One region of the Pedococcus soli genome, then DNA from elsewhere that is predicted to be linked to it. Evidence: predicted binding sites of a transcription regulator. Region 1 holds the regulator's gene; the other holds the start of a gene.
What was found. The regulator Rex, encoded in region 1, represses fermentation and respiration genes when NADH is low (regulators of the CRP and FNR family bind a similar motif). The targets are predictions, from matches to a motif close to CTTGTGAANNNNTTCACAAG.

Region 1 (11,771 bases):
TTCCTCGGTGCGAGCGGGGTCGCCACCGACGGCACGGTGCTCGACACCACCCTCGTCGAGGTGCCGGTCAAGCGGACCCTGCTCGCGACCTCGCAGCGGTCGGTGCTGCTCGTCGACCGCCACAAGTTCCCCGGCACCGGAGCGCTGCGGGTCTGCGGACTCGACGAGTTCGATGCCGTCATCACCACCACCGGGGCCCACGGCCCCACCCTCGACGCCGCTCGCGCGGCAGGCACGGAGGTCCACGTCGTATGAGGCTCGCGATCCTGGGTGGCGGGGGGTTCCGGACGCCGCTGGTCTACGGGGCCCTGCTCACCGACCACCACGAGCAGCGGGTCGACGAGGTCCGCCTGCACGACGTCGACGAGTCACGGCTCGAGGCGATCGGCCGCGTCCTGACCCAGATGGGCGCCGCGCACGAGGACCCGCCGTCGGTGCTCACGACGACCGATCTCGACGAGGCCCTGGAGGGCGCCGATTTCGTCTTCTCGGCCATCCGCGTCGGCGGCCTCGAGGGGCGCACCCAGGACGAGCGCGTCGCCCTCGAGCTCGGCCTGCTCGGGCAGGAGACGACCGGGCCCGGCGGGCTGTCGTTCGGGCTGCGCACCCTCCCGGTCGCGCGGCACGTCGCCGAACGCGTTCGCGCGGTCGCCCCGGACGCCTGGGTCATCAACTTCACCAACCCCGCCGGCATGATCACCGAGGCGATGCAGCAGGTCCTCGGGGACCGGGTCGTCGGCATCTGCGACTCCCCCATCGGCCTCGGCCGGCGGGCGGCCGCGACCCTCGGGCTCGACCCGCTCACGACGAGCGTCGACTACGTCGGGCTCAACCACCTCGGCTGGCTGCGGGGCGTGCACTCCGGCGGCGAGGACGTCCTGCCCCGGCTCCTCGCCGACGACCGGCTGCTCGGCTCCATGGAGGAGGGGCAGCTCTTCGGCCTCGACTGGATCCGCACCCTGGGCGCCATACCGAACGAGTACCTCTACTACTACTACTTCAACCGTGACGCGGTGGCCTCGATCCGGGCCGCGGACCAGACCCGCGGCGAGTACCTCCTGGACCAGCAGCGTGGCTTCTACGCGTCGATGGCCGCCTCACCCCCCGACGCCCTCGGCGAGTGGGACCGCGTCCGCATGGAGCGCAACGCCACCTACATGAAGGAGGCCAGGGACGAGGGCGAGGAGCGGGACGAGCACGACGTCCAGGGGGGTGGCTACGAAGGCGTCGCCCTCGCGATCATGGCGGCGATCTCCCGCGGCGAGCCCGCCTCGCTGATCCTCAACGTCGGCAACCGCGGAGCCGTCCCCGGCGTGCCCGAGGACGCGGTGGTCGAGGTGCCGTGCACGGTCGACTCCGACGGGCCGCGGCCGCTGCCGGTCAGCCCCCTGACACCGCACCAGCTCGGCTTGGTGCTGCAGGTCAAGGGGGTGGAGCGCCTCACCATCTCCGCGTCGGCCACCGGCGACGAGCGCCAGGCCGTGGAGGCGTTCGCCCTGCACCCGCTGGTCGACTCGGTCACCGTCGCCCGCGAGCTCCTGCGCGGCTACCGCGCGCGGATCCCCGCCGTCGACGCGGTCTTCACCCGCTGACCGCTCACCCACGCGCGACCTCCCCCGGCCTCCGCCCCGCCTCCCCCACCCCGCGAGTTTGAAGCGGTGGCGACGCCCTGACGTCGCCACCGCTTCAAGCTCGCGGGGTCGTGGGGAGGGGTATGGCGCGGGGCGGCCGCTGCGGGTCAGTCTCGGAGCAGGGCGGCGGCGTCGAACGCGAAGTAGGTCAGGATGATCTGCGCGCCGGCGCGACGGATGCCGATGAGCGACTCCATCATCACCCGCTCACGATCGATCCAGCCGTTCTCGGCGGCAGCCACGATCTGGCTGTACTCGCCCGAGATCTGGTACGCCGCAACGGGAACCGGTGACATGGCAGCCGCCGCGGCGACGATGTCGAGGTGCGGCCCGGCCGGCTTGACCATGACGATGTCGGCGCCCTCGGCGATGTCGAGCTCGAGCTCGCGCAACGACTCCGTGGCGTTCGCGGGGTCCTGCTGGTAGGTCGCGCGGTCGCCCTGGAGCGAGGACTGCACGGCCTCGCGGAACGGCCCGTACAACCCGGAGGTGTACTTCGCCGAGTAGGCCAGGATGACCGTGTCGGTGAAGCCCTCCGCGTCGAGCGCGTCGCGGACGAACGCCACCTGGCCGTCCATCATCCCGGAGAGGCCGAGCACGGCTGCGCCGGCGCGGGCCTGCGCGAGGCCCATCGCGGCATACCGCTCGAGGGTCGCGTCGTTGTCCACGCGCCCGTCCGCGGTGAGGACACCGCAGTGGCCGTGGTCGGTGAACTCGTCGAGGCACAGGTCGGCCATGACGACGAGCCGGTCACCGACCGCGTCGGCGACGGCACGCAGGGCGATGTTGAGGATGCCCTCCGGGTCGTCCGCACCGGAGCCGGTGGCGTCCTTGTGCTCCGGCACCCCGAACAGCATCAGGCCACCGAGACCCGCCTCGACGGCGCGGTGCGCCTCGGCGACCAGGGACTCGACGGTGTGCTGGACGACCCCGGGCATGGCCGAGATCGCGACCGGCTCGGTGATCCCCTCGCGGACGAACACCGGCAGCACCAGCTCGGCCGGGTGCAGGCGGGTCTCGGCGACCAGCCGGCGCACGGCCGGGGACTGCCGCAGCCTGCGGGGCCGGAGGACCGGTCCCGCAGGCAGACGCGCGTCGGTCACGTCGGTCACTTCGCCCGACGACGCGACGAGGCCTTCTTGGCGCTCGGTCGCACCACGTCCTCACCGGCCTCGGCCGCAGCAGCAGCCAGGCCCAGCCCGTAGTCGGCCAGCGCGTCGACGAGGGAGTCGGAGGACGCCTCGGGGGCGAGGACGTCGACCCGCAGGCCGTGCTCCTCCGCCGCCTTGGCGGTCGCCGGCCCGATGCAGGCGATGACGGTCGACGGGTGCGGCTTGCCGGCGATGCCGACGAGGTTGCGCACCGTCGAGGACGACGTGAAGACGGCGGCGTCGAACTGGCCGCCCTTGATGGCCTCACGGATCTCAGCGGCGGGCGGAGCGGCACGGACGGTGCGGTAGGCCGTGACGTCGTCGACCTCCCAACCCATCTCGACCAGTCCGGCGACGAGGGTGTCGGTGGCGATGTCGGCGCGGGGCAGGAAGACCCGGTTGATCGGGTCGAGCACCTCGTCGAAGGGGGGCCAGTCGGCGAGCAGGCCGTTGGCGGACTTCTCCCCCGACGGCACCAGGTCGGCGACGATGCCCCACTCGCGCAGCGCCTCGGCGGTGACCCCGCCGACGGCCGCGACCTTGAGCCCGGCGAAGGCGCGGGCGTCGAGCCCGAACTCCTCGAACTTCTCGCGGACGGCCTTGACGGCGTTGACCGAGGTGAAGCCGATCCACTCGTAGCGACCGGTGACCAGGCCCTTCACCGCGCGCTCCATCTGCTGGGGCGTGCGTGGCGGCTCGACGCTGATCGTCGGGACGACCTCGGCGGTGGCGCCGTAGGACTCGAGGCGGGAGATGGTCGAGCCGGACTGCTCCTTGGTCCGCGGGACCAGGACGTTCCAGCCGAACAGCGGCTTGGTCTCGAACCACGACAGCTGCTCGCGCAGGGCGACGGTTGAGCCGACGACGGCCAGGGCCGGGAACTCCACGGTCTTCATGACCTTGGCGACCTCACCGAGCGTGGTGACCCGGGTCGACTGGCGGATCGTCGTACCGCGCTCGGTCAGGGCGACGGGGCACGACTCGGACCGGCCGGCGGCCAGCAGCTTGGCCAGTGCGCCGGTGAGGTCGTCGGGCGCGCCGAGCAGCACCACGGTGACCGACTCGGTCGCCGAGGCGGACCAGTCGACGCTCCGGTCGTTCGCCGCGATCACGTGCACGGCCGGCGAGCTGCTCGAGGTGAGCGGGATGCCGGCGTAGGCCGGGACCGCGGAGACGGCGCTGACACCGGGGACGACGTCGAAGCCGATGCCGGCCTTCTGGCAGGCCAGCGCCTCCTCGGCGAGGCCGTTGAAGGTGGCCGGGTCGCCGTCCATGAGGCGGACGACGAGCCCGCCGTGGGCGGCCTTGGCCGCCTTGACGACGAGCTTGGCACGCATCGCGTGCGTCAGCGGCTGGCCGTGGTCGCCGTGACCGGCGTCGACGACCTCGACGTCCGCACGGCAGTGACGGGCGACGACGTCCTCGCGGGCGACCTGGTCGATGACGACGACGTCGGCCTTGGCGAGGAACTCGATCGAGCGGACGGTCATCAGGCCGGCGTCACCCGGGCCGGCGCCGACGAAGGCGACACGACCCGGCTGGCGGGTGGGCTTGGTGGTGGGCTGGGTGCGCGTGGGGCTCACGTGGCACGCTCCGTGCTGTCGTTTTCTGGGCGGCGGTCGGGGGCGGCGAGCGGAGTAGCTCCGTTCGCCCCGGGTGGGTCGGGGGGCTGGCCGGGGCCGGACGGGCGGTCGCCCGTCGGGTCCGGGCCCCCGGTGTCAGCCGGTGGTCGTTCCTCGGGCCCGCGCAGCACGTCGGCACCGTCCTCGAGGAGGACCTCGGCGAGGCGGTGTCCGAGCGCGGCGGCGTCGTCGACGGGGCCGACGACGGAGCGACGGAGGTCGACCGAGCCGTCGACCGCGCCGACGAACGCGCGCAGCGACAGCTCGAGGCCGTCCTCACCCTCGACGACCTCGGCGAGCGCGCCGATCGGGGCGGAGCACCCCGCCTCGAGCCGGGCCAGCACGGCCCGCTCGGCGGTCACGCAGGCGCGGGTGTCGGCGTGGTCCAGGACGGCCAGGGCCGAGCGCGTGGCGTCGTCGTCCTCACGGCACTCGACCGCCAGCGCGCCCTGACCGGGCGCGGGCAGCATCTGCAGCGGGTCGATCGACTCGGTCACCTCGTCCAACCGGCCCAGCCGGGCCAGGCCGGCGCGCGCGAGCACCACGGCGTCGAGGGCACCGTCGTGCACCATGGCGATGCGGGTGTCGACGTTGCCGCGGATGTCCTTGAAGGACAGGCCCATCCCGAGGGCGGCCAGCTGCGCGACCCGGCGCGGGGAGCCGGTGCCGACGACGGCGCCCTCCCCCAGCTCGCCGAGGGTGCGGCCCTCCGAGGCGACGAGGACGTCGCGCGGGTCCTCGCGGACCGGGACGGCGGCGATGGTCAGGCCCGGCTCGGGGGCGGTGGGCAGGTCCTTGAGCGAGTGGACGGCGAAGTCGACCTCGCCGGCCAGCAGGGCGCGGCGCAGCGCCGCGGCGAAGACGCCCGTCCCGCCCAGTGTCGAGAGCGACGCGGTCGAGGTGTCGCCCTCGGTGACGATGGTGACGAGGTCGACCGTGTGGCCCAGGGCGCGCAACCGGTCGGCGACCCACGACGACTGCGTCGTCGCGAGCGCGCTGCGCCGGGTGCCGAGACGCAGCGTGAGCGGGCGGGTGGCCGGCTGGGAGCCGGTCGCGTATGCGGTCGTGGAGCTCACGGCATACCTCCCCGCTCGGGCGGCACGGACATCGTGGCGGCCTCGCCGGGGCGCAGGTCGAACAGCTCGCGCAGGGCCTGGGCGTACCCGTCGCCATGACCGCCCACGGCGAGCTCCTTCACGCGGACGGTGGGGGTGTGCAGAAGCTTCTCGACGATGCGGTGCACCGCGAGCTGGACCTCGGCCCGCTCGGTGTCGTCGAGGTCGGGAAGGCGCTGGTCGAGGCGCGAGAGCTCACCGGCGACGACGTCGGCGGCGTGCGAGCGCAGGGCAGCCACCGTCGGGGCCACGGTCTCCGCCGCACGGGAGGTGAGGTACGCCGCGACCTCGCCGATCACGAGGTCGGCCACCTGTTGCACCTCGCTCGAGGTCTCGCCGCCGGACAGGTCGGCACCGAGGGAGGCGAGCCCGGCCAGGGTCACACCGTTGAGGGAGTCGACCTCGGGGGCGACGTCGTGCGGCAGGGCCAGGTCGACGTACGCCTGGGGACGACCGGCACGCAGCACCTGGGCGTCGGCGGCACCGGCGAGGTCGACGACTACCCCGGTGGAGCCGGTGCAGGAGATGACCACGTCGGCGCCGGCGAGGGCGCGGTGGAGCTCGTCCAGGGGACGCGCCTTCGCCCCGGTGCGCTCGGCCAGCCGCGTGGCCTTGGACAGCGTGCGGTTGACGATGGTGAGGGAACGCACGCCGCGCCGGGCCACCGTGGTCGCCGCGAGCGAGCTCATGCCGCCCGCGCCGACGACGAGCACGTCGAGGCCCCCGAGCGAACCCAGCTCACGCTCGGCGCGGGCCAGCCCGGCCTCGACGAGCGAGACGCTGACCGAGTCGATCCCGGTCTCGGTGTGTGCCCGCTTGCCCACCCGCAGCGCCTGCTGGAAGAGGGTGTTCAGGGACGGCCCGGCGTGCCCGGCGCGCTGGGCCTCGCGCAGCGACGTGCGCATCTGGCCGAGGATCTGCGCCTCGCCGACCGCCATCGAGTCCAGGCCGCAGGCGACCGTGAAGGCGTGGGCGATGGCCCGGTCCTCGTAGTGGACGTAGAGGTGTTCGCGCAGCTCGTCGCGCGACACCCCGGTCACCTCGGTGAGGGCGTCGGTGAGGTCCGTGACGGCGCCGTGGAAGGTGAGCGACTCGGCATACACCTCGGTGCGGTTGCACGTGGACACCACGGTGACCTCGGAGAGGTTGTCGCGGGCGAAGAGGTTGGCCGCCAGGGCGGAGCGCCCGTCGGCGTCGAGGGACATCGACTCGAGGAGGCTCAGCGGTGCGGTGTGGTGGGACAGGCCCAGGATGACCAGGCTCATCGCGACACCGCCTCGGCCACGGCGTCGAGGGCCCCCTGGGCTGCCAGCGACTTGCGCTGCTCGTGGAAGGCGAGGATCTGCAGCTCGGTCGAGAGGTCGACCTTGCGGACGTCGACGCCCTCGGGCACGACGAGCACGCACGGTGCGAAGTTGAGGATCGAGCGGACCCCGGCAGCGACGAGCTGGTCACACACGGACTGGGCCGACGCGGCCGGGGTCGCGATGACCCCGATGGCCAGGCCCTGGTCGGTGACCAGTGACGGGAGGGCCTCCATCGGCTGCACCGGGAGGCCGGCGATCTCCTGCTCGTGCAGGACGGTGTCCTGGTCGAGCAGGGCGACGACGCGGAACCCCCGCGTGGCGAACCCGCTGTAGGCCGCGAGCGCGTGCCCGAGGTTGCCCATCCCCACGATGGCCACGGGCCAGTCCTGGGTGAGTCCGAGCTCGCGGGAGATCTGGTAGGCGAGGTGGTCCACCTCGTAGCCGACCCCGCGGACGCCGTAGGACCCCAGGTGCGACAGGTCCTTGCGCAGCTTGGCGCTGCGGACCCCCGCGGCAGCCGCGAGCTCCTCGGAGGACACGGACGTGATGCCGCGTTCGGCGAACCCCGTCAGGGCGCGCAGGTACTCCGGCAACCGTGCCACCGTGGCGTCGGGTATGCCCCGACGAGCGCTCGGGTCGGCAGACAACGTCTTCTCCGGCTCCTTCAGTTCATGCAAGGTCCGCACCTGGCTGACGCGGGCTGCGAACCGAGATTACGCCTTTGTGAACCGATGCACAAAGTCACAAGCAGCCGTCTCACGCGCCGCGTGAGCCACGTCACCACGGGCCCTCACGGCACCCTCGCTCAGGGCTGCAGGGCGGCGCGCAGCCGGGTCTCGTCGACCCGCCAGTAGTCGTGCTGCCGCCCGTCGACGAACGTCACCGGGATCTGCTCGCCGTACTGCTCCATCAGGGCCGGGTCGTCCAGCACCGAGTCCTCGCGCCACCCCACCCCCAGGTCGGCGGCGACCCTGGCGACCACGGCCCGGGCGTCGTCGCACAGGTGGCAGCCGGGCTTGCCGAGGAGTCGGATCCGCGGCGCGACGGCCCCGTCGGTCTCTGCGTGGTCGGGCACGTGACCAGCGTATGCCGCGTGCCGGGGTTCCGGTCGACGCGAGGGTTACCCGTCGGTACGTGAGTTGCCCTGCGACGGGCTCCGGGTGCGTCCGGGTGTGGTGGAGGTCTCCTGACAAACGCCGTGATTTCGGCAAAACTGTCCGGTCAGGAGGTTCCCCCTATCTGGATGCGCCCACGTCGCCGTGCCGCGGACCCGTTCGCGGGGCTGCGCGCTGCCCTGGGCACGGACCCGTTCGGCGGCCTCGTCCCGGCCGCGGCAGGGGTCGGACTGGCCGGACACGGCATGGGCCCGGCGACGCAGCGGTTCCTCGACCAGCTCCGGGTCGCCCTCAGCGTCGCCGGTGGCGAGACCCTCGACGGCTCGGGTGGTGGCCGCGGGGAGGACTCCGGTCCGGCGGCGCGCGCCGGGTTCGGTCCGGGCGAGGCGCCCCAGGACTTCGAGCGGATCAGCGCCCTCGTCGAGCTGGCCCAGCGCGGCGATGCCGAGGCGTTCGGGATGCTCTACGAGCGCTACGTCGACGTGGTCTACCGCTACGTCTACGTCCGCGTCGGGGGCCAGCAGCTCGCCGAGGACATCACCTCGGAGACGTTCCTGCGGGCCCTGCGCAGGATGGACTCCTTCTCTTGGCAGGGCCGTGACATCGCGGCCTGGTTCATCACCATCGCCCGCAACCTCATCACCGACAACGCCAAGTCGGCCCGCTTCCGCATGGAGGTGACCACGGCCGACATGCTCGACGCCGACCGGCGCGTGGACGCCCCCGACCAGGAGGTGCTCGACCGGCTCCGTGACGAGCGCCTGCTCACCGCCGTCAAGAACCTCAAGCCGGAGCAGGCCGAGTGCGTCGTGCTGCGCTTCCTCCAGGGGCTCACCCTCGCAGAGACCGCCAAGGTCCTCGGGAAGTCCGAGGGGGCGGTCAAGCAGCTCCAGCTGCGGGCCGTCCGTTCGCTGCACCGGGAGCTCGCCGATGTCGCGCTCTGAGCGGTCGATGACGCCCGGGCCCGGCCCCGTGCGGTCCGCCCGGTTCGCACGGGTTTCCCTGCGTAACTTCCGCCCCTCCGCGTCGTTCTCAGCACGTAAGACCGCGACCGAGCTGGGGAGGGAGGTGTCGGCATGGCAGTCCTGAACCGTTCGGCAGATCGTTTCCAGCGTGCGCTCGAGGGAGAGCACCCCGACGACCCGCGCGTTCGCGCCCTCCTCGAGACCAGCCACCAGCTGCTGTCGGTCGGCGCCGTCGCTCCCGGGCCCGACGCCGAGTTCGTCGCCGCCCTGCGCGAGCGCCTCATGGTCGAGGCGCGGTCCCTGCCCGCCCCCACGCCGGCCGCGGCCCGCGCCGCGACGGCGCGAAGGGCCGCCGCCCGCACCGCCCCCGTCGTGGTCGTCGTCGGTCGCGGGCTGCCGCGGGCCCTGGTCGGCGCCGCGGCCTCCGCCCTCCTGGTCGGTGGCATCGTCGGCGTCGCATCGCGCTCGGCCGTGCCCGGCGAGTCCCTGTACCCGGTGAAGGGCTGGCTCGACGGGGTGGCCGTCCGACTGGCGACCAGCGACTTCCAGCGCGGGACGACGTACCTCGGACAGGCCCAGGAGCACATCTCCGACAGCCGAGACCTGGCTGCTCGCACCGACCCCGACGTCGGCGACATCAACACCGCCCTGTCCGCTGCCGCCGACTCGGTGCAGGCCGGCCAGCGGGCCCTCGACCGCGACTACGCCGCCACCGGCAACCCGCAGGCGCTGCTCGCCCAGCGCGACTTCACCGACCGGGCGCTGCCGCAGGTCGACGCGCTCCGCGACGAGGTCCCGCTCGGCTCCCGCGCGTCGCTCGACCGGCTCGAGGCGCTGCTGCGGGACTCCCAGGTGGCCACCGCCAGGCGCATCGCCGCCTGCGGCGGGCACTGTGGTGAGGTGCTGCGGACCAGCCTCCAGCCGTCGTCCCTGCCGAACGTCACCAGCACCGCGAGCTCCACGTCCGGCCCGGTCCGCTCGGGTTCGTCGAGCTCCCCGGCGACCGCCGGTGGCGGCGGCATCACCGTCCCCGACGCCCCGGTCACCGGCGGCGCAGGTGGCGCAGGTGGCGTCGGCGGCAACGGGCCGGCTCCCGGCGCGACCGCGGGCACGGGCGGGGCAACCATCGGTGGCGGCGGCGTCGGGGCCACCCTGTCGACCCGTGGCGCGACCGCGACCCTGCCCACGATCAGCGCGACCCTCCCCCTGCCGTCCGCGACGGTGACGGTCCCGCTCCCCTCGGCCACGGTCGGGACCGGCGGCATCACCGCGACGGTCCCGGGGTCGACGCTCGGCCCGGTGACGCTCCCCGGGTCGACGATCAAGCTCCCCTGACCCGCTGACCCGCTGACCCCCTGGGCGCGGCTGCACGGCCGCCACTGTCGCGACGCCACGCACCTTCTCGCGCACGCTCTGCAGGCCCCTCCCGGGGGCAGTCGGTCAGAAGAAGACCGAGCGGCGCTGCATGAGCAGCGAGTACAGCGTCTGCTGGATCGTCTCGCGCACCTGGTCGGTGAGGTCGAACACGAGCATGGGGTCGTCGGCCGCACCCGGTCCGAGGTCGGCGGTCTCCACCGGGCGCCCGAACTCGATGATCCACTTGCTGGGCAGCGGGATCAGCCCCAGCGGACCCAGCAGCGGCCACGTCGGCGTGATCGGCGCGTAGGGGGCGCCGAAGAGCCGGGCCACGGCCTTCATGTTGCCGATGATCGGGTAGATCTCCTCGGCCCCGACGATGGAGCACGGGATGATCGGCGCACCGGTGCGCAGCGCCGCCGAGACGAACCCGCCACGGCCGAAGCGCTGCAGCTTGTAGCGCTCGCTGAACGGCTTTCCGACCCCCTTGAAGCCTTCGGGCCAGACGCCGCACAGCTCGCCGTTGGACAGCAGCCGCTCCGCGTCGGGGTTCGCCGCGAGGGTCGACCCCGACTTCCTGGCGACCTGCCCGACGACGGGCGTCTGGAACACCAGGTCGGCGCCGAGCATGCGCAGGTGGCGGTGGGCCGGGTGCTCGTCGTGGACGGCGACCTGCGTCATCAGTGAGTCCATCGCGATGGTGCCCGAGTGGTTCGCGACCACGAGGCCGCCACCGGTCGCCGGGATGTTCTCGATGCCGCGCACCTCGACCCGGAACCACGACCGGTAGAGCGGGCGCAGCACGGGCAGGTAGAAGTGGCGGGTGAAGTCCTCGTCGAAACCGAACTCGTCCACCGCGTAGTCGCCGGTGATCCGCCGGCGCAGGTAGGACAGCATTGCGGCGAGGTGCCGCTCGACGTCATCGGGCGAGACCCCGGCGGCCTCGGCCGCCACCCGGATCGCGGCGATGCCGGCCGTGAGCAGCTCCTCCACCCCGGGCGCGATGCTGCGGGAGGTGCGGTCGGGGGTCGGCACGACGAGCTCCGGGGGCAGCACGACCTCGTCGGGCACGGCCTTGAGCACCCGGGTCGGGCGGGTCGCGCTGGACGCTGCCGACTTCTTGGCGGTCCGCGCCCTGACCGGTCGTCCGGTGCGGGCCCCGGACCGCGCCACCGCCTTGCGGCTCGGGACGGCCTTGGCGACCGGACGCGGCCGGTGCTTGCTCGCGCTCGACGCGGTCGCGGTGGCCCTGGCGGGAGCCGTCGGCGCGCTCGCGGTCGCGGGTGCGGGTGCGGGTGTCACCGCCGTCTCGGGGGCGGTGGTGCGGGTCGTTGCAGCGGGCGCCTGGATCAGGGGGGTGCTGCGGCGGCGCGCGCGCTCGCCCGAGGCACGAGCCGCCCCGGCGGCCAGGGCACCCCGGCGGGGCGCCGCCGTCTTCGCGGCGGACCTCGTGGACGCCGACGACCTCTTGGCGGCCGCGGACTTCGTGGTCGTGGACTTCCTGGCCGC
Region 2 (11,771 bases), 930 kb from region 1:
GGTCCTCGGGTTGGAGGACGGGGCGCTCGGACCACTGCGTGAAGGGTCCCTCCCCTACCACCATGTCGCTCCCTCGATGCGTGGCCATGTCATCCGTGACGGGCGACCAACGAGTTCGATGGTAGGAGCCGAACTGTCCGATGTGCACCCTTTGGTCTGAGTCGGGTCTCCTTGTCAGCCCGTAGGACGGAGACGTCGATCGGCTGTGTGGACAGGATGTTGCGTGCAGTTGCCCCGAGGGACCTCGGGTTGATGCACTATGTCCGCATGATGTGCCGACCCGGGGGATCAGTCCCTCTCCCCGCATGACCCCCGCGCTGCCGTCAGGTGGCCCGCGGCGGGTCCTGGTGGTCGACGACGACGAGCTGATCCTCGAGGTGGCCGAGATGAGCCTGTCGATGGTCGGAGGCTGGGAGGTCACCACCGCCACGGGTGGTCAGGAGGCGCTGGACCGCTGCGCCCGCGAGCTGCCCGACGCCGTGGTCATGGACGTCATGATGCCGGGCATGGACGGGTCGACCGCTGCGGTGCTGATGTCGCAGGACCCCGCCATCAGCCACATCCCGGTCGTGCTGCTGACCGCCAAGGCCCAGGCCGCCGAGGACGCCCAGAAGTCGGGGCTCCCGGTCGTCGGGGTGCTGGCCAAGCCGTTCGACCCGATGACGCTGCCGGCCCAGCTCAGCACCATGCTCGGGTGGACCGCGTGAGCGACGAGGCCCTGATGTGGGCCAAGATGCGTGAGCGCGCCCGAGCCACGAACCTCGCCCGCACCGACCAGATCGAGCCTGCGCTCGCGGACGGCGCCCCGCGCGAGGTCGTCGACGCCGGCCGTGCGGTGGCCCACTCGGTGGCCGGGGCCGCCGGAACGTTCGGGTACGACGAGGCCTCCCGCCTGGCCCGCCAGATCGAGCACGCCCTCGAGGACGCCCTGCGCTCCGAGGCTCCGGCACCGGCCAGCCTGCGCGACGACCTGGTCGCGCTGCGCGCCGAGCTCCAACCCACCGACGCCTGACCTCCGCCGGACCGCCGCCGGACCGCTGGGCCGACTTCCCAGCCGACCTGCCGGTCCCGGACGACACGGCAAAACGGCAGTTGCTGGGCGAAACGGCAGTTATTCGTGCTGGTTTTGCCCAGCAACCGCCGTGTTGCGGGCGCGTCGCGAGCAGGACGCACAGCCCCGCAGGGCGTGCGAACTGGCTCGGACAGGACGAAACCGCCGCCACCTCACGGGTGACGGCGGTTCCTCGTGGTGGCCAGGGGCGGGGTCGAACCGCCGACCTTCCGATTTTCAGTCGGACGCTCGTACCAACTGAGCTACCTGGCCGTGAAGCACGCACAACATGCGTTCGCGACCGGTCTGCTCCGGTTGATCTCCGGGGTAGGCCTGTCGCGGCGCGTCGATCATATCCCATCGCCAACGGTGGTGGTGACGCCCTCTCGGGCGCCGGCTGGGGCTCGCGGAGCGCCATACCGCCCCTCGGTGCAGGCGTTATGCCGACGCGGGCTCCGCAGGTCCTAGAGTCTGCCGCGAGGCAACGGCACCGACCCCGCCCGTGTCCACCCCCAGTCCCCCGACCGGTCCCCGAGGAGCGCCATGACGAAGCCGGTACCGCGTCGTCGCCCGAGCCTCCAGGACGTGGCCGAGGTCGCCGGCGTCTCCCACCAGACGGTCTCGCGGGTGGTCAACGGGTCGCCGAGCGTCGCTCCCGCCACCCGTGACCGCGTCCTCGAGGCGATCCACGAGCTGGGGTACCGGCGCAACAGTGCCGCACGGGCCCTGGCCACCAGGCGGTCCGGGACGATCGGGGTCGTCGTCGCCGGGCTCGGCTACTTCGGGCCCTCCAGCACCGTGGTGGGCCTCGAGGCGGCGGCCCGCGCCGAGGGCTACAGCCTGGTCCTCGTGTCGGTGTCCGAGACGAGTCCCGAGGCGAGCAACCGGGCGACCCAGGACGCGATCGAGCACCTCATCGGCGAGTCCGTGGAGGCGCTGGTGATGATCGCCCCGGACGACGCCGGGCTGGACCTCGGCCCCGGGGCCCAGGTGCCGCTGCCCCTGGTGGTGCTGGACTCCGACCCGGCTCGGGCCGGGCTCAGCGTGGGGGTCGACCACGCGCAGGGTGCGCGGCTGGCGACCCAGCACCTCATCGACCTCGGGCACCGCCACATCGCCCACATCGGCGGGCCGGCCAACTGGTACCAGGCGGAGTGCCGCCTCGAGGGCTGGCGTTCGGCGCTCGCCTCCGCTGGGCTGACGCCGGGGCCGGTGCTCACGGGGGACTGGACCGCCTCGAGCGGTTACCGGCACGGTGTCGGGCTGGCCGCCGACCGGGACGTCAGCGCGGTCTTCGTGGCCAACGACCAGATGGCCATCGGGGTCCTGCGGGCCATGGCCGAGGCCGGGCGCAGGGTGCCCGAGGACGTGAGTGTCGTGGGCTTCGACGACCTGCCCGAGGCGGAGTACCTCTTCCCGCCGCTCACCACGGTCCACCAGAACTTCGTCGCCCTCGGGAGGGCGGCGCTGCGGGAGCTGCTCGGCGCCATCAACGGCGAGCCGGGCGACGGCGCGGTCCTCGTCCCGCCGAAGCTCGTGGTGCGGGGTTCGACCGCCCGACGCGCCCGCGCCTGAGCCCTCTGCCGAAGGGTCCGAGCGGCGTCCGAGCCGTCGCCCCCGAGGTGTTCGTCCACCTCGCTCGACGGGAAGTTCGAGCGAAACCCTTGACATGCAGGGCGGTGTTAGCGCTAACTTCTGCACAGCGTTAGCGCTAACACCGACTCGACGAGGAGTTCACGATGGCCCAGCCGGAAGCCCGGGAGACCCATGTGGTCGGTGTCGACTTCGGCACCCTGTCCGGTCGGGCCCTGGTCGTCCGGGTCAGCGACGGCGCCGAGCTCGGGACCGCCGTCGCGACCTACCCCCACGGGGTCGTCTCGGAGGTCCTGCCCGGCAGCGGCGAGCAGCTCCCCCCGGAGTGGGCGCTGCAGGTGCCCACCGACTACGTGCACGTCCTGCGCACCGCGGTCCCCGAGGCGCTCGCAGCGGCCGGGATCGACCCGGGCAGCGTCGTGGGCATCGCCACCGACTTCACCGCCTGCACGATGCTCCCCGTCACCTCGGACGGGACGCCGCTGTGCGAGACCGCCTCCGGGGCGTCCGAGAAGCACGCCTACGTCAAGCTCTGGCGCCACCACGCGGCCCAGGCGCAGGCCGACCGCATCAACGTCCTCGCCAAGGAGCGCGGCGAGCGATGGCTGCCGCGCTACGGCGGCCTGATCTCCTCGGAGTGGGAGTTCGCCAAGGGTCTGCAGATCCTCGAGGAGGCCCCCGAGGTGTATGCCGCGATGGCCCACTTCGTCGAGGCCGCGGACTGGATCGTGTGGCAGCTGTGCGGTACCTACGTCCGCAACGCCTGCACCGCCGGGTACAAGGGCATCTACCAGGACGGGGAGTACCCGTCGCGCGAGTTCCTGACCGCCCTCAACCCGGAGTTCGCCTCCTTCGTCGAGGACAAGCTGGCCCACCGGATCGGGCAGCTCGGCGAGGCCGCGGGCTCGCTGACCGCGGAGGCGGCGCGCTGGACCGGGCTGCCGGAGGGGATCGCCGTCGCGGTCGGCAACATCGACGCCCACGTGACCGCCCCGGCCGCCCAGGCGGTCGACACCGGACAGATGGTGGCCATCATGGGCACCTCGACCTGCCACGTCATGAGCGCAGCGGTCCTGCGCGAGGTCCCCGGGATGTGTGGCGTGGTCGAGGGCGGGATCGTCCCCGGCCTCTGGGGCTACGAGGCGGGGCAGTCCGGGGTCGGTGACATCTTCGGCTGGTTCGTCGGCAACGGTGTGCCGCCGGAGTACCACGCCGCAGCCGCCGAGCGCGGCCTCTCGGTCCACGAGCACCTGACCGAGCTCGCGGCCCGCCAGCCGATCGGTGGGCACGGTCTCGTGGCCCTCGACTGGCACAGCGGCAACCGTTCGGTGCTGGTCGACCACGAGCTCTCGGGACTGGTCGTCGGCCAGACGCTGGCGACCCGGCCGGAGGACAACTATCGGGCGCTCCTCGAGTCCACCGCGTTCGGCGCGCGCACCATCGTCGAGACGTTCGCCCACTCGGGCGTCCCCGTGACCGAGTTCATCGTCGCGGGCGGGTTGATGCGCAACGAGCTCCTCATGCAGATCTACGCCGACGTCCTCGGTATGCCGTTGTCGGTCATCTCCTCCACGCAGGGCCCCGCCCTGGGTGCCGCGATCCACGCTGCGGTGGCTGCCGGGGCCTACCCCGACATCCACAAGGCCGCCCAGGCCATGGGCGGGCGCCGCGTCGCGGCATACGAGCCGATCGCGGCCAACGCCGCCGCGTACGACGAGCTGTACGCGGAGTACCGCGCCCTGCACGACCACTTCGGGCGGGGCGGGACCGACGTGATGCGCCGGTTGCGGGCCCTCCAGCGGCGGGCGGTGGGGGCATGACGACCATCCCCGGCACCGTCCGCGCGACGGTCGACCGGTTGCGGGCCGAGGTGGCCGAGCTGCACGCCGAGCTCACGCGCAACCAGCTCGTGGTGTGGACCGCGGGCAACGTCTCGGCGCGCGTCCCGGGCGCCGACCTTCTCGTGATCAAGCCGTCCGGCATCTCCTACGACGAGCTGACCCCCGAGGCCATGGTCGTCTGCGACCTCGAGGGCCGGGTGGTCCAGGGTGACGGCTCGCCCTCCTCCGATACCGCGGCCCACGCCTACGTGTACCGGGAGATGCCGGAGGTGGGCGGCGTGGTCCACACGCACTCGACCTACGCGACGGCGTGGTGCGCCCGACGCGAGCCCATTCCCTGCGTCCTGACGATGATGGCCGACGAGTTCGGCGGCGACGTCCCCGTCGGTCCGTTCGCCCTCATCGGCGACGACTCCATCGGGCGCGGCATCGTCTCGACCCTGCGAGGGCACCGGTCGCCGGCCGTCCTCATGGGTGGCCACGGCCCCTTCACCATCGGCGCCTCCGCCCGCGCGGCGGTGAAGGCGGCCGTGATGCTCGAGGACGTGGCCCGCACCGTTCACGTCGCCCAGCAGCTGGGGCGGACCTGGCCCCTGGACCAGGCCGACGTCACCCAGCTCTACGACCGCTACCAGAACGTCTACGGACAGAAGGACACCACACCATGACCGCGACCCCTGCACACGTCTGGTTCCTCACCGGGAGCCAGGGCCTCTACGGGGACGACGTCCTGGCCCAGGTGGCCGCCCAGTCGGCGACGATCTCGGACGCGCTCGCGGGTCACGACGGCATCATCGCCGAGGTCGTGGCCAAGCCGGTCCTCACCGACGCCGACGCCATCCGGCGGGTGATGCTCGAGGCCAACAGCGACGACAGCTGCGTCGGGGTCATCGCCTGGATGCACACCTTCTCGCCCGCCAAGATGTGGATCTCCGGACTCGAGCGGCTCCAGAAGCCGTTGCTGCACCTGCACACCCAGGTCAACCGCGACCTGCCCTGGGCCAGCATCGACATGGACTTCATGAACCTCAACCAGGCCGCGCACGGCGACCGGGAGTTCGGGTACGTCCAGTCCCGGCTCGGGGTCACCCGCAAGACCGTCGCCGGCCACGTCAGCGACCCGGCCGTCCTGGCAGGGGTGGCCGCGTGGAGCCGGGCGGCCTGCGGTCTCGCGGCGGTGCGGTCGTTGCGGCTGGTGCGCTTCGGCGACAACATGCGCAACGTCGCGGTGACGGACGGTGACAAGGTCGAGGCGGAGCGCCGGTTCGGCGTCTCAGTGAACACCTATGGCGTCAACGACCTCGTCACCGTGGTCGACGCCATCGGCGATGCCGACATCGACGCGCTCGTCGCCACCTACGCCGACGAGTACGACGTGGCCGCGCCCCTGCGCGCGGGCGGCGAGCGGCACGACTCGCTGCGGTATGCCGCGCGGATCGAGCTGGGCATGCGACAGTTCCTCGTCGAGGGTGGCTACGGGGCGTTCACGACGAACTTCGAGGACCTCGGGGGCCTGCGCCAGCTCCCCGGCATCGCGGTCCAACGCCTCATGGCCGACGGCTACGGCTTCGGCGGCGAGGGCGACTGGAAGACCTCGGTCCTGCTGCACGGGCTCAAGGTCATGGGCCGCGGCCTGCCTGGCGGCACGTCCTTCATGGAGGACTACACCTACCACCTCGCCCTGGGCGCGGAGCTCATCCTGGGCGCGCACATGCTCGAGGTCTGCCCCTCGATCGCGGCAGCCCGCCCGACGGTGGAGATCCACCCGCTCGGCATCGGTGGGCGTGAGGACCCGGTACGCCTGGTCTTCACCGCTGCCCCGGGCTCCGGCTTCACCGTGGGCATGGCCGACATGGGAGACCGGTTCCGGTTGGTGGCCAACGACATCGAGGTCGTGACGCCCCCCGAGGACCTTCCCCGGCTGCCGGTGGCGCGAGCCGTGTGGCGCCCGCAGCCGGACCTGCGCACCTCCACCACGTCGTGGCTCATGGCCGGCGGCCCCCACCACACGGTCCTGTCGACCGCGCTGGACCGGGAGCACCTCGAGGACTTCAGCGAGATGGCGGGCGTGGAGCTCGCCCACATCGACGCTGACACCACCGTGCGCGGCTTCGGTCGCGAGCTGCGGTGGAACAACGCCTACCACCGGCTCGCCCAAGGGCTCGCCTGATCGGAAGCCGTTGCAGGACAACTGAATACGCACAACATCTGGATCAACCGGCACAAGGGCAGGTTGGCCTGCACAAGAATGGAGCACACAGTGGTGCGCAGAATCGTTGCGGTCGTAGCGGCCGGGGCCCTGGCCTTCGGCCTGAGTGCGTGCGGTCGCCAGACCGACACCGGGGGTGCCGCCAAGAGCGGCTCGACCGGGAAGGGGACGATCGGGGTCGCCATGCCGACCAAGACGTCCGAGCGCTGGATCAAGGACGGCGACTACATCAAGTCCCAGCTCGAGGCGGCCGGCTACAAGGTCAACCTCCAGTACGCCAACGACGACATCCCGACTCAGGTCACCCAGGTCAACGACATGGTGACCAAGCAGAACCAGGTCCTGGTCGTCGCCTCGATCGACGGCACGGCTCTCAAGGGCGCCCTCAAGGAGGCCAAGGACGCCGGCATCCCCGTGATCGCCTACGACCGGCTGCTTCGTGACACCGACGCCGTGGACTACTACACGACGTTCGACAACCTCAAGGTCGGCAAGCTGCAGGCCGAGTCCCTCCTCGAGGGGCTCGCGGCCAGCGACGCGCCGAAGCCGTGGAACGTCGAGGTCTTCGCCGGTTCGCCGGACGACAACAACGCGACCTTCTTCTTCAACGGCGCGATGCAGGTCCTGCAGCCGAAGATCGACGCCGGCGAGATCAAGATCGCCTCGGGCGAGACCGCGTTCAAGACGGTGGCCACCCTGCGCTGGGACGCCGCGGTCGCCAAGAAGCGCATGGAGAACCTGCTGACCAAGTCCTACTCCAACAAGGACGTCAACGGGGTGCTGTCCCCGTACGACGGCCTCTCCCGCGGCATCATCGCGGCGCTCAAGGGCAGCGGCTACGGCAGCGGTGGAAAGACCCTGCCGGTCGTCACCGGGCAGGACGCCGAGCTCGAGTCGGTCAAGTCGATCCTCGCGGGCGAGCAGTACTCCACCGTCTTCAAGAACACCCGTGACCTGGCGCAGGCCACGGTGAAGATGATCCAGGAGATCGCCGACAAGAAGACCGTGACCGTCAACGACACGTCCTCGTACAACAACGGTGTCAAGACCGTGCCGACCCAGCTGCTCGAGCCGGTCTCGGTCAACAAGGACAACGTCTCGAAGGTCCTGCTGGACGCGAAGTACTACACCGAGGACCAGCTCAAGTAGCCGGTCACCACTGAGGCCCGGTGGCGGCGGCACGTCTCCGCCGCTGCCACCGGCACTCCCCGGGCCACCCGGTGGCAGCGGCACCATGCAGCCACTGCCACCGGGTTCCGCCCAGCACCTCTCCCGGGACCGCGCGGTCCCACCCGACGATGCGACGAGGCATGCCGATGACCAACCCCATCCTGTCGATGCGGTCCATCACCAAGGAGTTCCCGGGAGTCAAGGCACTCTCGGACGTCAGCCTGGACGTCCAGCGCGGCGAGATCCACGCGATCTGCGGCGAGAACGGCGCCGGGAAGTCGACCCTGATGAAGGTCCTGTCCGGGGTCTACCCGCACGGCACCTACCTGGGCGACATCGAGTTCGAGGGGAGCCCCTGCGAGTTCAAGGGCATCCGCGAGAGCGAGGCCGCGGGGATCGTCATCATCCACCAGGAGCTCGCGCTCGTGCCCGAGCTCTCGATCGTGGAGAACCTGTTCCTCGGCAACGAGCAGAGCCGGGCCGGGGTCATCAGCTGGAACGCCGCGCGACAACGAGCCCTGGAGCTCCTCGCGCGGGTGGGCCTGCAGGAGGACCCCGCCACCCCGATCCGGAGCATCGGCATCGGCAAGCAGCAGCTCGTCGAGATCGCCAAGGCCCTGGCCAAGGACGTGAAGCTGCTCATCCTCGACGAGCCGACCGCCGCGCTGAACGACACCGACTCCCGGCACCTGCTGGACCTGCTCCTCGGGCTGAAGGCCAAGGGCATCACCTCGATCATGATCTCCCACAAGCTGAACGAGATCGAGGAGATCGCCGACTCGATCACGATCATCCGCGACGGGCGCACCATCGAGACCCTCGACGTGCGACGTGGCGAGGTCAACGAGGACCGCATCATCCGCGGGATGGTCGGCCGCGACCTCGACCACCGCTTCCCGCCGCACGAGTCCACCGTGGGGGAGACCCTGCTGGAGATCCGCGACTGGACGGTCGCCCACCCGGACGACTCGTCCCGCCTCGTCGTCAAGGGCGCCTCGATGACCGTGCGCCGCGGCGAGATCGTGGGGCTCGCAGGCCTGATGGGCGCGGGCCGCACCGAGCTGGCGCGCAGCGTGTTCGGGCAGTCGTACGGTCGCAAGGTCACCGGCGAGCTGCTCAAGGAAGGCAAGCCGGTCAAGGCCAACACGGTGCAGCAGGCGATCGACGCAGGCCTCGCCTACGTCACCGAGGACCGCAAGAGCCTGGGCCTCAACCTGCTGGACAGCGTCAAGGTGTCGATCACCTCTGCCGGGCTCAAGAAGATCCGGCGCAGGGGACGGGTCGACGAGCACGCCGAGGTGGTGGCAGCCAACCGCTACCGCACCAGCATGAACATCAAGACGCCGTCGGTGGAGGCGGGCGTCGGCAAGCTGTCGGGTGGCAACCAGCAGAAGGTCGTCCTCGGCAAGTGGATGTTCACCGAACCCGACGTCCTCATCCTCGACGAGCCCACCCGCGGCATCGACGTCGGGGCCAAGTACGAGATCTACGAGATCATCAACCAGCTCGCCGACAGCGGGCGTGGCGTGCTCGTGATCTCCTCCGAGCTGCCCGAGCTGCTCGGCCTCTGCGACCGCATCTACACCCTCTCCGCGGGCGTCATCACCGCCGACGTCCCCCGGGCCGAGGCAGACCAGGAAGTCCTCATGCGTTTCATGACCCAGCGAAAGGCAGATTGAGCCATGGCCACCCACACCGCACCCCCGCGGACGGAGGAGCGAGCGGCTCCCACCACCTCGCTGGCGGTCGAGATCCGTCGCACGATGAGCGGCAACATCCGCCAGTACGGGATGATGATCGCGCTCCTGCTGCTCGTGGTGATGTTCCAGATCTTCACCGACGGACTGTTCCTGCAGCCGCGCAACGTCACCTCCCTGCTCGTCCAGAACGGCTACATCCTCATCCTGGCCATCGGGATGGTCATGGTGATCATCGCCGGGCACATCGACCTGTCGGTCGGGTCCGTCTCGGCGTTCGTGGGCGCGACCGTCGCCCTGTCGATGCAGCGGTTCGACCTGCCGTGGCCGGCCGCGATCCTGCTCGGCCTGGCGCTGGGCATCCTCGTCGGGGTGTGGCAGGGCTTCTGGGTCGCCTACGTCGGGATCCCCGCCTTCATCGTCACGCTGGCAGGCATGCTGCTCTTCCGCGGCTTGGACCTGATGATCCTCAACGCCGAGAGCATCCCCGTCCCCGAGTCGTTCCAGAAGATCGCCAACGGCTACCTGCCCGAGATGGGGCCGGTGACGGGGTACCACAACCCCACGCTGGTCCTCACGTTGCTCGCGGTCGCCGTGATCGTCTGGCTGGAGCTCAAGAAGCGGGCCGACCTGCGCACCTACGGGATGGTCGTCCCCCGCATGGCGCTCACCATCGTCAAGCTCGTCGTGGTGTGCGGCCTGCTCATGACCTTCGGCCTGCTCCTGGCGTCGTACAAGGGCGTCCCCGTGGTGGGCCTGATCCTCGGCGCACTCATCATCTTCTACACCTTCGTCACGCAGCGGACCGTCCTCGGCCGCCACATCTACTCCGTGGGCGGCAACGCGAACGCCGCCCGCCTCTCGGGCGTCGACACCCGACGGGTCGACCTCTTCGTCATGGTGAACATGGGTGTCCTCGCGGCGATCGCCGGCATGGTCTTCACCGCCTACCTCAACGCCGCCAACCCCAAGGACGGGGTCAACTTCGAGCTCGATGCCATCGCCGCCGTGTTCGTCGGTGGCGCGGCGGTCGCCGGCGGTGTCGGCACCGTCACGGGGTCGATGATCGGCGGACTGGTCATGGGCGTGCTCAACCTCGGTCTCGCCAACATGAGCGTCGACTCGAACTTCGTCCAGATCATCAAGGGCCTGGTCCTGCTGGGCGCGGTGGCCTTCGACGTCTACAGCAAGTCGCAGGGGAAGCCGAGCTTCATCGGGATGCTCATGAAGGGCTTCGGCGGGCGCAGTGGCCCGGCGGCGGCCACAACGGCGTCGCCGACTCCAGTCAGGGCGGACGAGGTCGCCACCCCGACGGGGGTGACCCACGTGGCCCGACGGCGGGAGGAGGGCCTTCCCGAGGGGCTCGACCGGGCGAGCGCGGACGAGCGCCGCCCGGAATAGCCCCCGGGGCCGTCGCCGTTGTCGCAGGCATGAAGGCCATCACCTACGCCGAGTACGGCGACCCCAGCGTCCTCACCCTGTCCGACGTCCCTGACCCGAAGGTCGGCCCGGGGGAGGTCCTGATCCGCGTGCGCAGCGCGTCGGTCAACCCCGTCGACTGGAAGATCGTGGCCGGCTACCTCGACCCGATGATGAACGTTGAGCTCCCCGCCATCCCCGGCTGGGACGTCTCCGGTGTCGTCGAGAAGGTCGGCTTCGACACCCCTGAGTTCGAGGTCGGCGACGAGGTCATCGCCTACGCCCGCAAGGACTGGGTCCACGGTGGCACGTACGCCGAGCTCGTCACGGCTCCCGCGCGCACGGTCGCGAAGAAGCCCAAGGCCCTCGACTGGCACCAGGCCGCCGGCCTCCCGCTCGCCGGCCTCACGGCATACCAGCTGCTCACGCGGCTCGGCACGAAGGCGGGCGACACGGTCCTCGTGCACGCCGCGGCCGGGGGCGTGGGCATCCTCGCCGTCCAGATCGCGACGTCCCTCGGGGCGCGCGTGATCGGCACGGCCTCCGAGAAGAACCACGAGTTCCTGCGCGGCCTGGGTGCCGAGCCCGTGACGTATGGCGACGGGCTGGCCGAGCGGGTGCGTGCGCTGGCGCCCGACGGCGTCGACGTGGTGGCCGACTTCGTGGGTGGCGTGCTCGACACGACCAAGGCGGTCCTCGCCGACGGTGGTCGTCACGGGTCCGTCGTCGAGGCCGAGGTGCTCGAGGAGGGCGGTCTCTACCTCTGGGTGCGCCCGAACTCCGACGACCTC

Region 2: a site for Rex is predicted at 2,704-2,723, ahead of araB (ribulokinase). Genes of this name have one in related genera too.

What each region holds. Positions count from the first base shown of each region.
Region 1 is NZ_BAAGSF010000004.1:148,874-160,644, forward strand. Features, by position in the region: gene ACYVKF_RS06730 (DeoR/GlpR family DNA-binding transcription regulator) at 1-255, shown strand, start outside; gene ACYVKF_RS06735 (6-phospho-beta-glucosidase) at 252-1,592, shown strand; gene hemB (porphobilinogen synthase) at 1,739-2,734, opposite strand; gene ACYVKF_RS06745 (bifunctional uroporphyrinogen-III C-methyltransferase/uroporphyrinogen-III synthase) at 2,740-4,365, opposite strand; gene hemC (hydroxymethylbilane synthase) at 4,362-5,480, opposite strand; gene ACYVKF_RS06755 (glutamyl-tRNA reductase) at 5,477-6,784, opposite strand; gene ACYVKF_RS06760 (redox-sensing transcriptional repressor Rex) at 6,781-7,473, opposite strand; gene ACYVKF_RS06765 (glutaredoxin family protein) at 7,632-7,901, opposite strand; gene ACYVKF_RS06770 (sigma-70 family RNA polymerase sigma factor) at 8,070-8,885, shown strand; gene ACYVKF_RS06775 (hypothetical protein) at 9,018-10,241, shown strand; gene ACYVKF_RS06780 (lysophospholipid acyltransferase family protein) at 10,347-11,771, opposite strand, start outside.
Region 2 is NZ_BAAGSF010000004.1:1,083,039-1,094,809, forward strand. Features, by position in the region: gene ACYVKF_RS11165 (PAS domain S-box protein) at 1-64, opposite strand, end outside; gene ACYVKF_RS11170 (response regulator) at 306-707, shown strand; gene ACYVKF_RS11175 (Hpt domain-containing protein) at 695-1,012, shown strand; tRNA gene ACYVKF_RS11180 (tRNA-Phe) at 1,248-1,324, opposite strand; gene ACYVKF_RS11185 (LacI family DNA-binding transcriptional regulator) at 1,595-2,626, shown strand; gene araB (ribulokinase) at 2,791-4,464, shown strand; gene ACYVKF_RS11195 (L-ribulose-5-phosphate 4-epimerase) at 4,461-5,153, shown strand; gene araA (L-arabinose isomerase) at 5,150-6,655, shown strand; gene chvE (multiple monosaccharide ABC transporter substrate-binding protein) at 6,749-7,843, shown strand; gene mmsA (multiple monosaccharide ABC transporter ATP-binding protein) at 8,011-9,543, shown strand; gene mmsB (multiple monosaccharide ABC transporter permease) at 9,628-10,962, shown strand; gene ACYVKF_RS11220 (NADP-dependent oxidoreductase) at 10,992-11,771, shown strand, end outside.